DNA from 4 places in the Bradyrhizobium sp. CFUWI genome. Region 2 is predicted to be linked to each of the others. Evidence: riboswitches for the same ligand, from Rfam matches in the RefSeq annotation. Region 2 holds a riboswitch; each other region holds the start of a gene.

Region 1 (3,015 bases), on a different contig from region 2:
CCCACACCTTGAGGCTGTCGGAGATGCGGTAGTTGAGCTGGCCGGACACATCCAGCATCTTGGTATTGGTGTCGTCGGCAAAGCCGTTGAGCGCGGAGCGGCTGACGTCGAAGCGGTAGTCGAGGCCTTGCACGTTGGTGCTGCCGCCTGAGCCGTAATGCGCGCGGAACGAGTTCAGGGAATCCCAGGAGAAATCGGCCTCGTTCCTGATCGGTCCCGTGTGCGGCTGCCTGGTGACGAAATTGATCGCGCCGCCGGCTGCGCCCTCGCCCGAGATCAGCGAGGCCGGGCCTTTCAAGAACTCCACGGCCTCCAGATTGGCCGTGTCCATGATCCGCGAGGTCATGTTCTGCGGGCCGATCTTGATGCCGTTGTAGAGGGTGTTGATCTGGCTGTTGGTGAAACCGCGCATCGAGAAGGCGGACGGCTCGGCCGGATCGTCACCGGAGGTGACGCCGACCGCGCCCTGGGCCACGTCGGAGACGGTGCGGTAGCCCTGCTCGCGCATGGTCTCGGCCGAGATCACCTCGACGGTCGCGGGCATCTCGCGCACCGTCAGGCCGAGCCGCGAGGCGCTCTCGGCCACGGCATTGGAGTTGAGCGGCGTCTGCACCGTCGCAGCCGGGACGACGGGCTTGGGCGCTGCGGATGCGGCGGCAGGCCTGCGCGCTGCCGCGCGGCGTGGGCCTTGCGCCTCCCGGCCGGCTGATCTGGCTGGCTTGCGGGATTGGGCCGGCGACACTTCGACCGGCGGCAGCGGTTCGCGAGCCTGCTGCGCCTGTGCGGCGGGCAGATCGAGCGCTGCAAAGGACGTGAGAGCCGCCGAAGCAAGCAGGAAATGGCGCGGTCGGAAGATGCGGATGGAAGACACGGCTGGAAACCTCGGTATGACGTCAGTGGCACGTCACAGCGAACGAGGTCTCACCTTTTGGCCTTGCGGCCGCCCGATGAAGCCGAATGTCTGTACTCCCCGACCGACATCTTCGCGTGTGACCACGGCTGACGGCAGGTCTCCTGGCTCGCGGGTCATCACCACTTCGTCGCCTTCCCGGGACCGAGGACCCAGTGGCTTCTGACGAAGGATTATCCGCTCACAGTTGCGGGGGCAGCCACGGCATTGGGGACAACGTCCCCGCACCGCATTCCCTTTTCATCCCCTCTCGGGGAAACCGTCGCGAGCATCTAGGATTACCGTCACAACAGAGTCAATGTGCCAGTTGCGGCGTTATTGCCACAGCGACCAACTTCCTTGGAGATGAGCATGGAAGGCGAGACCTTCCTCTGGCTGATACGGCACGCGCCGGTCGATGGCGTCAAAGGGACGATCCATGCCGCCGATGCGCCGGCCGTTCTCCGCGATCGCACACAACTGGAGGCGCTGCGGCAGCGCCTGCCGCGGGACGCTGCGAGCTACGCCAGCCCGTCGCGGCGCACGGTCGAGACCGCGCAAGCGCTGGGCCTCGAACCGGAGCAGGTCAGCGAATTCCGCGAGCAGGATTTCGGCGACTGGACCGGCCATCGGCACGACGCGCTCGCTGCCGCCGGCGGCGAGGCCTATGCGCAGTTCTGGAACGATCCGGCCGGCGGACGGCCACCGGGCGGCGAAAGCTTTGCGGATCAAGTCGCGCGCGTGCGGCTCGGTCTGTCGCGGATCGGAGCCGGACCAGCCACGCTCATCGTGCATTCCGGCACCATCCGCGCCGCGCTGTGCATCGCACTCGATCTCTCGCCACAAGCCGCCTTGCGCTTCGTGATCGATCCGCTGTCGCTGACCCGGATCGATCGCCTCGCGACCGGCTGGCGCGTCGTCTCGGTCAATCAGCGGATCAGCTAGGCCTGTCGGGCACATTGGCCTCTGCAAAGGTGGCCATGCCGTTGTGAAGCGCGCAGGCGACGCGCACCAGCGGCAGCGCGATGGCGGCGCCCGATCCCTCGCCGAGCCTGAGATCGAGGCTGATCAGCGGCTGCACGTTCAGGGCGCGCAGCACCAGGCGGTGGCCCTGCTCGGCCGATTGATGCGACGGCAGCAGATAGGGCTGACATGACGGGTTCAGCCGCACCGCTGCGAGCGCTGCGACCGACACGATGAAGCCATCGATCAGCACCGGGATGCGGCGCTGCGCGGCCGCGATGATCGCGCCCGAGATCGCGGCGATTTCCAGCCCGCCGACAGCACACAGTATCTTCTCAGGCGCCGCGCCCGCAACGCCGTGACGTGCAATCGCGGCATCGATCACGCGTGCCTTGTGTGCCCGGCCGGCCGCGTCGACGCCAGTGCCGCTGCCCGCGATCTCCTCGGCGCTGATGCCGAGCAGGCTTGCCGCAATCGCTGCCGACGCCGTGGTGTTGCCGATCCCCATTTCGCCGAAGATCAACAGATCGGGCTGATTGGCCTCCGCGCGCGCAACCGCGCGCTGGCCGGCCTCGAAGGCAAACGCCAGTTCGGCCGGTGTGAGCGCAGCCTCCACGCTGAAATCGCGGGTGCCGTGGCGCGGCTTGTCGGTGACGATCCCCGCCATCTCCTGCTGCGCCAGCGTGCCGGCGTCGACCACCTCCAGGCTGGAGCCAAGCTCGCGCGCCAGCACCGAGATCGCAGCACCGCCGGAGGCAAAATTCGCCATCATCGCGATGGTCACTTCTTGCAGATAGGCCGAGACGCCTTGCGCGACGATGCCGTGGTCGCCGGCGAAGACGATGATCGGCACCCGCGCCGCGCGCGGCTGCTCGGTTGCCTGCAGGCCTGCGAGCTCGATCGCAAGCTGCTCGAGCCGGCCGAGCGCGCCGGTCGGCTTCGTCAGCTGCGCCTGCCGCGCAATCGCCGCCTCGCGATGGATCGCGGAGATCGCGGGGCAGTTCCGGGTGACCCATTCGGGGAGCATGCTGCCTCGCTTAACGCCTGCGCTTGAGAATATAGCTGTCCATGATCCAGCCATGCCGCGCGCGCGCTTCCTGCCTTGCCGCGACGATGCGCGGGCCGGTTTCGGCGAGGGCGCCGGACATGATGATCTGATCGGG
Region 2 (3,015 bases):
AAAGCCGGAGTGTGGTTCCGCCGTGCTCGTCTGCTCATCGTCTCTCCTGATTCGCGGGTCAATCTTGCCCGCCGTCAGGCAGAAACTCCACTTATCGCGCTGTTCAGATTTGCGGGACCAGCTCACTCATCCTCAGGGTAATTGAGGTGAACGCGATCTACGATCGCGTTCACAGATGGAAGATCTTCGCACTCCATTGCTCGCCAAGGCATGCAATGCACTTTCAGTGATTTATTAACCGCTGTTCACTAGCATCAAATGCTGGCGGGCAACAGTACACGCCCTGACGCTCGGCTGCTCAATCCGTGAGCGGAACAGACTCTAGTCCTTTTGCCCCGAGGTCGTATGCGCCGTATAGATGGGCCGATGCGGGGCCCTTGGGGAAAGAGGAGCAGAACTGCTCAAAGTCGCGGAAACCTTCATTGCCAATCCCGAGCCAAGCCCCTGCCAGGGGGGAGGAGTAGAGACTCGACGGGAAGCACCTACAGCGGACATCGCCGGGTGAAGGGATAGTCCAGACCACGAACGCCGGAAGGGTGACAGGCGACGCGATCGGATCATGAAGCGTTTCAAATCGTCCCGTCAGGCTCAACTTTTCTGTCAGTTCATGATCAGGTCGCGAACCTTTTCCACATCCTCTCTCTCGGAGCCGTCACTGCCGACTTCCGTCGTGGTTCGCGCGAGCGAGCCTTTGCGACTTGGCGCGAGATCTCCACGACAAGCGCTCGCCGAACCTCGACCTTGGGGCTGCTCCAATTCGTTAACTTGACGGTGCCGCCTTGACGAATCTCCGCGAGCGGCGCCTATATGTAGCCCGTCACGGTCTTCCATTCCCGCATCTCGTAGGATGGAAGCTAAGAGGGAACCCGGTGCGCCGGCAACGGCTATTCCGAGGCTGCCCCCGCAACTGTAAGCGGCGAGCGGTTGTCATCATGGTCACTGGCGCGACAGCGCTGGGAAGGCCGACAGCCGCAGCGACCCGCGAGCCAGGAGACCTGCCGCGACAGAACGAACGTCCTCGGGCGGGGTGCCCCGGTGGGTTGCTTGCAACTGGTGATATTTGCCCGGTCTCCTCGCAAGTCGTCCGCACGGCCCCCCAGCCTCAAACATCGCGGGGTTGCCGATGTCGCCGTCTTACGATTTCGATCAGCATGGTCATCTCATCGAGATGCCGAGTGTGCGGCCGCTCCCAGCGCAGGCCAAGCCTACCACGCCTGAGCTGTGTCTTGTGCAGCCGCCGCCATCGCCGGCTCCGCTGCCAAGGCCCCTCGCGCCATCGCCAAGGCCGTCTGACCTCACGCTCGATCGGTCGCGCGACAACCTGCTGACGTCGTTCGGCAAGCTGACGCTGACCGACCGTTATCTGCTCGCCGGCGAAAGCCTCCAGGACATGTTCGCCCGGGTGTCTTGCGCCTTCGCGGACGATGTTGCGCATGCCCAACGTCTGTATGATGGGATGTCTCGACTGTGGTTCATGCCGGCCACACCGGTGCTCTCCAACGGCGGCACCCCGCGCGGCCTGCCGATCTCGTGCTTCCTTAACTCGGTGTCGGACTCGCTCGAAGGCATCGTCGGCACCTGGAACGAGAACGTCTGGCTTGCCTCCAACGGCGGCGGCATCGGCACCTACTGGGGGAATGTTCGCTCGATCGGCGAGAAAGTGAGGGGCGGCGTCACCTCGGGCATCATCCCGTTCATCCACGTCATGGACGGCCTGACGCTGGCGATCAGCCAGGGCTCGTTGCGGCGCGGCTCGGCGGCGGTCTATCTCGATATCCACCATCCCGAGATCGAGGAGTTCCTCGAGATCCGCAAGGCGTCCGGCGACTTCAACCGCAAGAGCCTCAACCTACATCACGGCATCAACGTCACCGACGAGTTCATGCGTGCCGTGGGTGCCGGCACCACGTTCGCTCTGCGCAGCCCGAAGACTAACGAGGTCGTCCGCGAGATCGATGCCCGCCAGCTGTGGCAACGTATCCTTGAGAACCGGCTGCAGACGGGCGAGCCTTATCTCTTGTTCATCGACACCGTGAACCGCGCGCTCCCCAAGCACCAGCGCGAGCTCGGCCTCAAGGTCTCGACCTCCAACCTGTGCAGCGAGATTACGCTGCCGACCGGCATCGATCATCGCGACGAGGAGCGCACCGCGGTGTGCTGCCTGTCGTCGCTCAACCTCGAGACCTGGGACCAGTGGAATAAGGAGCCCGGCTTCATCGAGGACGTCATGCGCCTCCTCGACAACGTGCTCACCCACTTCATCACAGTGGCGCCGGACGGCATGAAGCGTGCCCGCTACGCCGCCCTGCGCGAACGCTCCGTTGGCCTCGGCGTCATGGGCTTCCACTCGTTTCTCCAGGCCAAGGGCATTCCGATGGAGAGTGTCCTGGCCAAGTCGTTCAATCTGAACATGTTCCGAAAAATCCGTCGCGATGCCGACGCGGCATCCGTGGCGCTCGCTCGCGAGCGTGGCCCGTGCCCGGATGCCCTGGAACGCGGCGTGATGGCGCGCTTCAGCCACAAGATAGCGATCGCGCCGACCGCCTCGATAAGCATCATCTGCGGCGGCACCAGCGCCTGCACCGAGCCAATCCCGGCCAACATCTACACCCACAAGACGCTATCCGGCGCCATCTCGGTGCGTAATCCGCATCTCGCCAAGGTGCTGGCCGCCAAGGGCGCCGACACCTCGGCGACCTGGCAGTCGATCATCGCGCACGAGGGGTCGGTCGCCCATCTCGACATCCTGTCGGAGCACGAGAAAGCGATCCTTCGCACCGCCTTTGAGGTCGACCAGCGCTGGATCGTCGAGCTTGCCGCCGATCGCGCCCCATTCATTTGCCAGAGCCAGTCGATCAACCTCTATCTGCCGGCCGACGTCGATAAGTGGGACCTCCACATGCTGCACTGGACGGCATGGAAGCGTGGGGTGAAGAGCCTCTACTACTGCCGTTCAAAATCGATCTCGCGCGCGGCGTTCGCCGGCAAGATTGCCGAGGATGACACGGCAACGCC
Region 3 (3,015 bases), on a different contig from region 2:
ATCCGGAAGCAATCCACGGCCCAGTCGAGATAAGCCGTCCACTCCGATCGACGCAACGGCAATCCTTCTCGAAGTGCAGCTTCGTCGATCTGGATCATGGTCGCACCAGCATTCTCGAGATCGCGGACTTCGTCTCGGATCGCGAGCGCAATCTGGCGGCAGGCCTCGCTTCTGGGAATATCATCGCGAACAAAGGACCAGTTCAAGATCGTCACCGGACCGGTCAACATCGCCTTCATCGGCTTCTTCGTTAATGATTGCGCGTAGCGCCACCAGTCCACGGTAATAGGCTTCGAGCGCACTACATCGCCAAACAGGATCGGTGGCCTGACGCAGCGCGAGCCGTAGGACTGCACCCATCCGCTCCTGGTAAATGCGAAGCCGGCAAGTTGCTCGCCGAAGTACTGCACCATGTCATTGCGCTCGAACTCGCCGTGCACGAGGACGTCGAGACCGATGTCCTCCTGCCAACGTACGGCGCGCGCAGTCTCCTCCTTGAGGAACCTGTCGTATTGCTCGTCACTTATCGCGCCCCGCGCATGCGCCGCACGCGCATTCCGGACCTCTGTGGTCTGCGGGAACGATCCGATCGTCGTGGTAGGGAAAGCCGGCAGTCCGAAACGATCGCTTTGGATCTCTGCACGACGGGCAAATGGGCTCGCGCGCCGACGCATGGTCTGATCGATCGCTTTCATCCGGACAGCGACATTAGCATCACGGATTTTTGGCGAAGTCCGGCGAACAGTCGCGGTACATTCCGACTGGGCAAGAGCTGGCGCAACATTCTGGTCGCCTGCGAGTGCCCGCGCCAGGATCGCAAGCTCCCGCATCTTCTGGACCGCGAAAGCAAGCCAGCTCTTGACGTCGGAAACGAGCCCGGTTTCAAGTTCAACATCGACCGGCACATGAAGCAGCGAGCAGGATGGGGCAATCTGTACACGGTCCTTGCCGAGCTTCGCAATCGCGGGTTCGAGCCGCTGGCGCAGCGAGGACAAATTCGACCGCCATACATTCCGGCCGTCGACGACACCGAGCGACATGACGAGATCACTTCGGCCGCCAGCGATGATCTGGTCCAACAACTGTGGCGCTCGAACTAGGTCGAGGTGTAGTCCGGCAACTGGCAGGCTCAACGCGGTGTTCAGATTGTCCCCGAGGTCGCCGAAATAGCTGGCAACTAAGATCTTGATGGCCGGCACCTCCTTGGCGAGCCGATCATAGGCATGTCGCAAAGATTGCCGCGCCCTCTCATCCAGATCAAGAACCAGGCAGGGCTCGTCGAACTGAACCCAATTTGCTCCACGTTTGGCCAATTCCTGCAGAACTTCGATATAGGCCGGTAACAGTTCATCCAGTAGTGAGAGTGGCTGGAACGCAGGATCGGGACTCTTGCCGAGCTTTAGGAATGTGACCGGCCCGATCAGGACAGGGCGGGTCTGAAAGCCAAGGGCCTTGGCTTCCTCATACTCCTCGATCGGCTTGCGAGAGCATAGCCTGAAAGTCTGTCCTCTGCGAAACTCGGGGACCATGTAGTGGTAGTTGGTATCGAACCACTTGGTCATCTCCTGCGGGGGTGCGCCAAATCCGCGCGGTCCGTGACCGCAACTCGCATCCCGATCGTCGCATTGTGATCCGCGGGCCATGGCGAAGTACGTCTTCAGCGAAACGGATTCGGCTTTTGAGGCGTAGATCTCCGGGATGGCGCCAACCATGACACTTGTGTCGAGCACCTGATCATACAGCGAGAAATCGTTTGATGGAATGACCGTGACGCCGATAGATTTCTGACGAGCCCAGTTCGCGGCACGCAGGCCAGCTGCGTCCTCCAGCAACTGCTGTTCGCTGCTTTTTCCGGCCCAGTAGCTTTCTAGAGCGAGTTTGAGCTCGCGCCTTGGACCGATGCGTGGCGTTCCGAGCGTGGCAACGGGAAGGGAGAGAAGAGACATAGCGTTAACCCCGTGTTGGGGGCAGAAGGCCATGGCGGACGCAGGCAGGGGAAGTCGCGCAGTGCGACGGCTGCTTGGCGCACCACCGGGACACCCCGCCCGTGGACGAATATATTGTCGGGGTAGGTCTCCTGGCTCGCGGGTCATCGCTGCTGTCCGGCCTTCCCGAAGCCGCGCAGGCTTCAGTGACATCGTTGGACAGCGGCTCGCCACTCACAGTTGCGGGGGCAGCGCCGGCATCTTCACCGGCTTCCCTCTTAGCTCCGGATCAAGTGCGACCGGAGAACCTCGACGACTTGGATTATCGAGAAGACAAGTCTTCCGTCAACCTCTCAGATCATGTCTCAAGCTGGTGCTGCGACATCCGCTACGCGAATGGCCGCGCATCTTGATGCGTTGAGCCGATGTAAGCGCTCTCAAGTCAGCAATATCGGAATGACGATCGCAGCTGCCTGCGGGCCGCACGCCAGATCGGTGGAAGGGACAAATGCGGCTTGCCCGGTCGGGACTGCTGCCTCGAGCAGAACGCATCTCCGGCTTCTCAGCGCTTCTTTGAGCAAGTCCACCATCCAGCCACCTTCTCGGCCAACAGGATCCGTGTTGAACAGGCCCAAGCTGGCGAAGCCAGCAACATACCCGGCCAGCACGTTGATGTGCGGTTCAGCAAGACTCCAAATGTTCGGCGGTAAAGATCGGTTTCGCCTCGTCGCCATCGAGTGCAAAGCGCTCCTAACTGAGGCTATTCTCGAAGCGCCGCATGTCGCGATAGGAGCGGCAGACGCACCATGGCCGATGGCCGCAAATGGCCAAACGCATGGCAGAGATCGAAAGCCACATTCTGGCAACGATGCCGAACCAAACGGTTCAATAGCGGCAAACAATTCTCATCAGGAGCTTGGTACCGAGGTGTTCCGCTGCGCCATCGAACGATCCGGTGCGGGACGAGGATGCATAAGCCGGGCTGGATAGCGCTGAACGGAAACATCGAGACATTGACCAGTCGGAAAGTCGACAAAGAGGACACAAAAGCGGTGCGAATTGCCGTCTATTACCTGGCACGAAGAATGCA
Region 4 (3,015 bases), on a different contig from region 2:
GTGGCGCACGCGCTCGCCCACGGCCTGAAGCAAGAGACGCATCGGCTTGCCCGCGACCGCGATATAGCCCTTGGCACGCAGCACGTTCTGCTCGCGCGCCAGGCGCTGCACGGAGGCAACGAGCGCATCGATGTCGGCGACTTCCGGAAGGTCGATCACGACGGAAGCGAAATCGTCGTGCTCGTGCTCCTCCTCGCCGTCATGATGCGAGGGGCGCGCGGCGAGATCGTTCTCGGCGGCCGCGCCGAGGCCGAGGATGACGCGGGCGTCGATCGCGCCGTCGGTGACGGGCAGCATCGGCACGCGGCGCGGCATCTCGGCGGTGATGGCCGCCCTGGCGGCTTCGATGCCGGCGGCGCCCGCGAGATCGGCCTTGGTCAGCAGCACGATGTCGGCGCAGGCGATCTGGTCCTCGAACACTTCCGACAGCGGCGTCTCGTGGTCGAGATTGGCGTCGGCCGCGCGCTGCGCCTCGACGGCGTCAGGATCGGGCGCGAAGCGGCCCGCCGCCACGGCCTCGGCGTCGGCGAGTGCGATCACGCCGTCGACCGTGATGCGCGAGCGGATCTGTGGCCAGTCGAACGCCTTCAGCAGCGGCTTCGGCAGCGCCAGGCCCGAAGTCTCGATCAGGATGTGATCGGGCCGCACCGGCCGCGCCAGCAATTTCTCCATGGTCGGAATGAAATCGTCGGCGACGGTGCAGCAGATGCAGCCATTGGCAAGCTCGACGATGTTCTCTTCCGGGCAGTTCGCATCGGCGCAGGACTTCAGGATCTCGCCGTCGACGCCCTCGCTGCCGAACTCGTTGACGAGCACGGCGAGCTTCCTGCCGTTGGGATTTGCGAGAAGATGCTGGATCAGCGTCGTCTTGCCGGAGCCGAGGAAACCAGTGACCACCGTGACCGGGACTTTTGCGAGCGAGCTCATTCGGCGGCCTCCGGCACGATTGCAATGGGGGGAATGCGGGCAAGCGACTGCTTGCGGAAGATTTCGGGGCGGCTGCGCCAGGGCACGAGCCCGTCCGGCGCGGCCGCATAGGCCGCAGCGCCTGCGACTACGTCCTGCGCATTCGCATCCGACAGGCGGCCGTAAACATAGGACCAGCGGCCGGGTGCGCTCAGCGCCACCGAGCAGCCCTGGCTGCAGGCCGACAGGCATTCGACGGGAACCACATTGACGCCGTCGGGCACGCCGGCCTCGAGGATCGCACCGTGCAGGCGCTTGCCGGGCGTGGTCTCGCCCTCGCCAAGCGTCTGGCCGGCACGGCAGGTGATGCAGACGTGAAGTGTGACGGTCATCGCCTCTTCCAGATAACAGCGGGAGGCGATGAGGCACACGGACCATTCGTCAGAAGGCCCGCTTCCCCGTCGCGGAACACCCCGTCCGCCGGTCCAAAACTCGTCCGCGCTGGCAGGTCTCCCGGCTTGCGGAGCAGGGTCTAGGCCCTTCGATCCCCGCCTTCCCGATTCCCTGGGGAATCAGTGGCTTTGGGCATCTCTCCGGTCACGGTCGCGGGGGCGGCTGCATTTTGGACCCAAATCTTGCCGATTCGGACCCTATCGCATTCCCTCTTCGCCTGTCATAGGACAGGAACCAACGCCGGGCCACCATTTGCCGGTGGCCGCCTCTTGTCAAGCCGAAGGACCGGATCCAATGACGCCTGAACCGGACACCCAAACACCTGAGGAAACCGACGCCCGGCACGCCCAGAAAATGGCGAAGAAGAAAGCCGCCCGCGACAAGATCATGGCGACCAAGAGCGGCGAAAAGGGCCTCATTATCGTCCACACCGGCGCCGGCAAGGGCAAGTCCTCCTCCGCCTTCGGCATGATCGTGCGCTGCGTTGCCCATGGCTTCCCCTGCGCGGTGGTGCAATTCATCAAGGGCGCTTGGGACACCGGCGAGCGCCGCCTGCTCACCGGTCATTTCGGCGAGCTCTGCCAGTTCCATGCGATGGGCGAAGGCTTCACCTGGGAGACGCAGGACCGCGCCCGCGACATCGCCGCCGCGCGCGCCGGCTGGGAGAAGGCCAAGGAGCTGATCCTCGATGAGAACCTGCGCATGGTCGTGCTCGACGAGATCAACATCGCGCTGCGCTACGATTATCTCGACATCGCCGAGGTCGTCGACTTCCTGACCACCTCGAAGCCGCCGATGACTCACGTCGTGCTCACCGGGCGCAACGCCAAGGACGAGCTGATCGAGATCGCCGACCTCGTCACCGAGATGACGCTGGTCAAGCATCCCTTCCGCTCCGGCATCAAGGCTCAGGCCGGCGTCGAGTTCTGAACGACGATGGCACGCGCGCTGATGATCCAGGGAGCCGGCTCCGACGTGGGCAAATCGCTCATCGTCGCCGGCCTCGCGCGCGCGTTCACGCGGCGGGACTTGCGCGTGCTGCCCTTCAAGCCGCAGAACATGTCGAACAACGCGGCCGTCACCGTCGACGGCGGTGAGATCGGCCGCGCCCAGGCATTTCAGGCGCTCGCCGCAGGCGTGGAGCCGCACACCGACATGAACCCGGTGCTGCTGAAGCCCGAGACCGATGTCGGCGCGCAAATCGTGGTCCAAGGCAAACGCATTGCCACGGCGCGTGCGCGCGACTACGCCGCAATGAAGCCCTCGCTGATGGGCGCGGTGCTGGAGAGTTTTGAACGGCTGAAGGCGCGCGCCGATCTCGTGCTGGTCGAGGGCGCCGGCAGTCCGGCCGAGGTGAATTTGCGCAAGTCCGACATCGCCAATATGGGTTTTGCCCGCAAGGCCGACGTGCCGGTCGTGCTGGTCGGCGACATCGACCGTGGCGGCGTCATCGCACAGCTCGTCGGCATCAAGACGGTGATCGACCCCGACGATGCCGCGATGGTCCAGGGGTTCGTCATCAACAAGTTCCGCGGCGATCCTACCCTGTTCGACGACGGCTACAGGCTCATCGAACAAAAGACCGCCTGGCGCGGCTTCGGCGTGCTGCCCTGGTTTGCCCGCGCCGGCGAGCTGCCGGCCGAGGACGCGCTGGGC

The links. Region 2 has a riboswitch for cobalamin ahead of AC066S_RS38455 (ribonucleoside-diphosphate reductase subunit alpha). Riboswitches for the same ligand answer to the same signal wherever they lie in the genome.
Region 1: another riboswitch for cobalamin. It lies ahead of AC066S_RS06925 (TonB-dependent receptor); the one in region 2 lies ahead of AC066S_RS38455 (ribonucleoside-diphosphate reductase subunit alpha).
Region 3: another riboswitch for cobalamin. It lies ahead of metE (5-methyltetrahydropteroyltriglutamate--homocysteine S-methyltransferase); the one in region 2 lies ahead of AC066S_RS38455 (ribonucleoside-diphosphate reductase subunit alpha).
Region 4: another riboswitch for cobalamin. It lies ahead of AC066S_RS06840 (DUF1636 family protein); the one in region 2 lies ahead of AC066S_RS38455 (ribonucleoside-diphosphate reductase subunit alpha).

The regions. Positions count from the first base shown of each region.
Region 1 is NZ_JBWJZE010000002.1:681,332-684,346, reverse strand. It holds gene AC066S_RS06925 (TonB-dependent receptor) at 1-871, opposite strand, end outside; cobalamin riboswitch at 988-1,189, opposite strand; gene AC066S_RS06920 (histidine phosphatase family protein) at 1,262-1,834, shown strand; gene cobT (nicotinate-nucleotide--dimethylbenzimidazole phosphoribosyltransferase) at 1,827-2,879, opposite strand; gene cobF (precorrin-6A synthase (deacetylating)) at 2,890-3,015, opposite strand, start outside.
Region 2 is NZ_JBWJZE010000070.1:1,516-4,530, reverse strand. It holds partial or broken gene AC066S_RS38460 (hypothetical protein) at 542-783, shown strand; cobalamin riboswitch at 804-1,017, shown strand; gene AC066S_RS38455 (ribonucleoside-diphosphate reductase subunit alpha) at 1,124-3,015, shown strand, end outside.
Region 3 is NZ_JBWJZE010000044.1:11,533-14,547, forward strand. It holds gene metE (5-methyltetrahydropteroyltriglutamate--homocysteine S-methyltransferase) at 1-1,946, opposite strand, end outside; cobalamin riboswitch at 2,051-2,252, opposite strand; gene AC066S_RS37190 (hypothetical protein) at 2,363-2,659, opposite strand.
Region 4 is NZ_JBWJZE010000002.1:664,980-667,994, reverse strand. It holds gene cobW (cobalamin biosynthesis protein CobW) at 1-927, opposite strand, end outside; gene AC066S_RS06840 (DUF1636 family protein) at 924-1,298, opposite strand; cobalamin riboswitch at 1,393-1,613, opposite strand; gene cobO (cob(I)yrinic acid a,c-diamide adenosyltransferase) at 1,654-2,289, shown strand; gene AC066S_RS06830 (cobyric acid synthase) at 2,296-3,015, shown strand, end outside.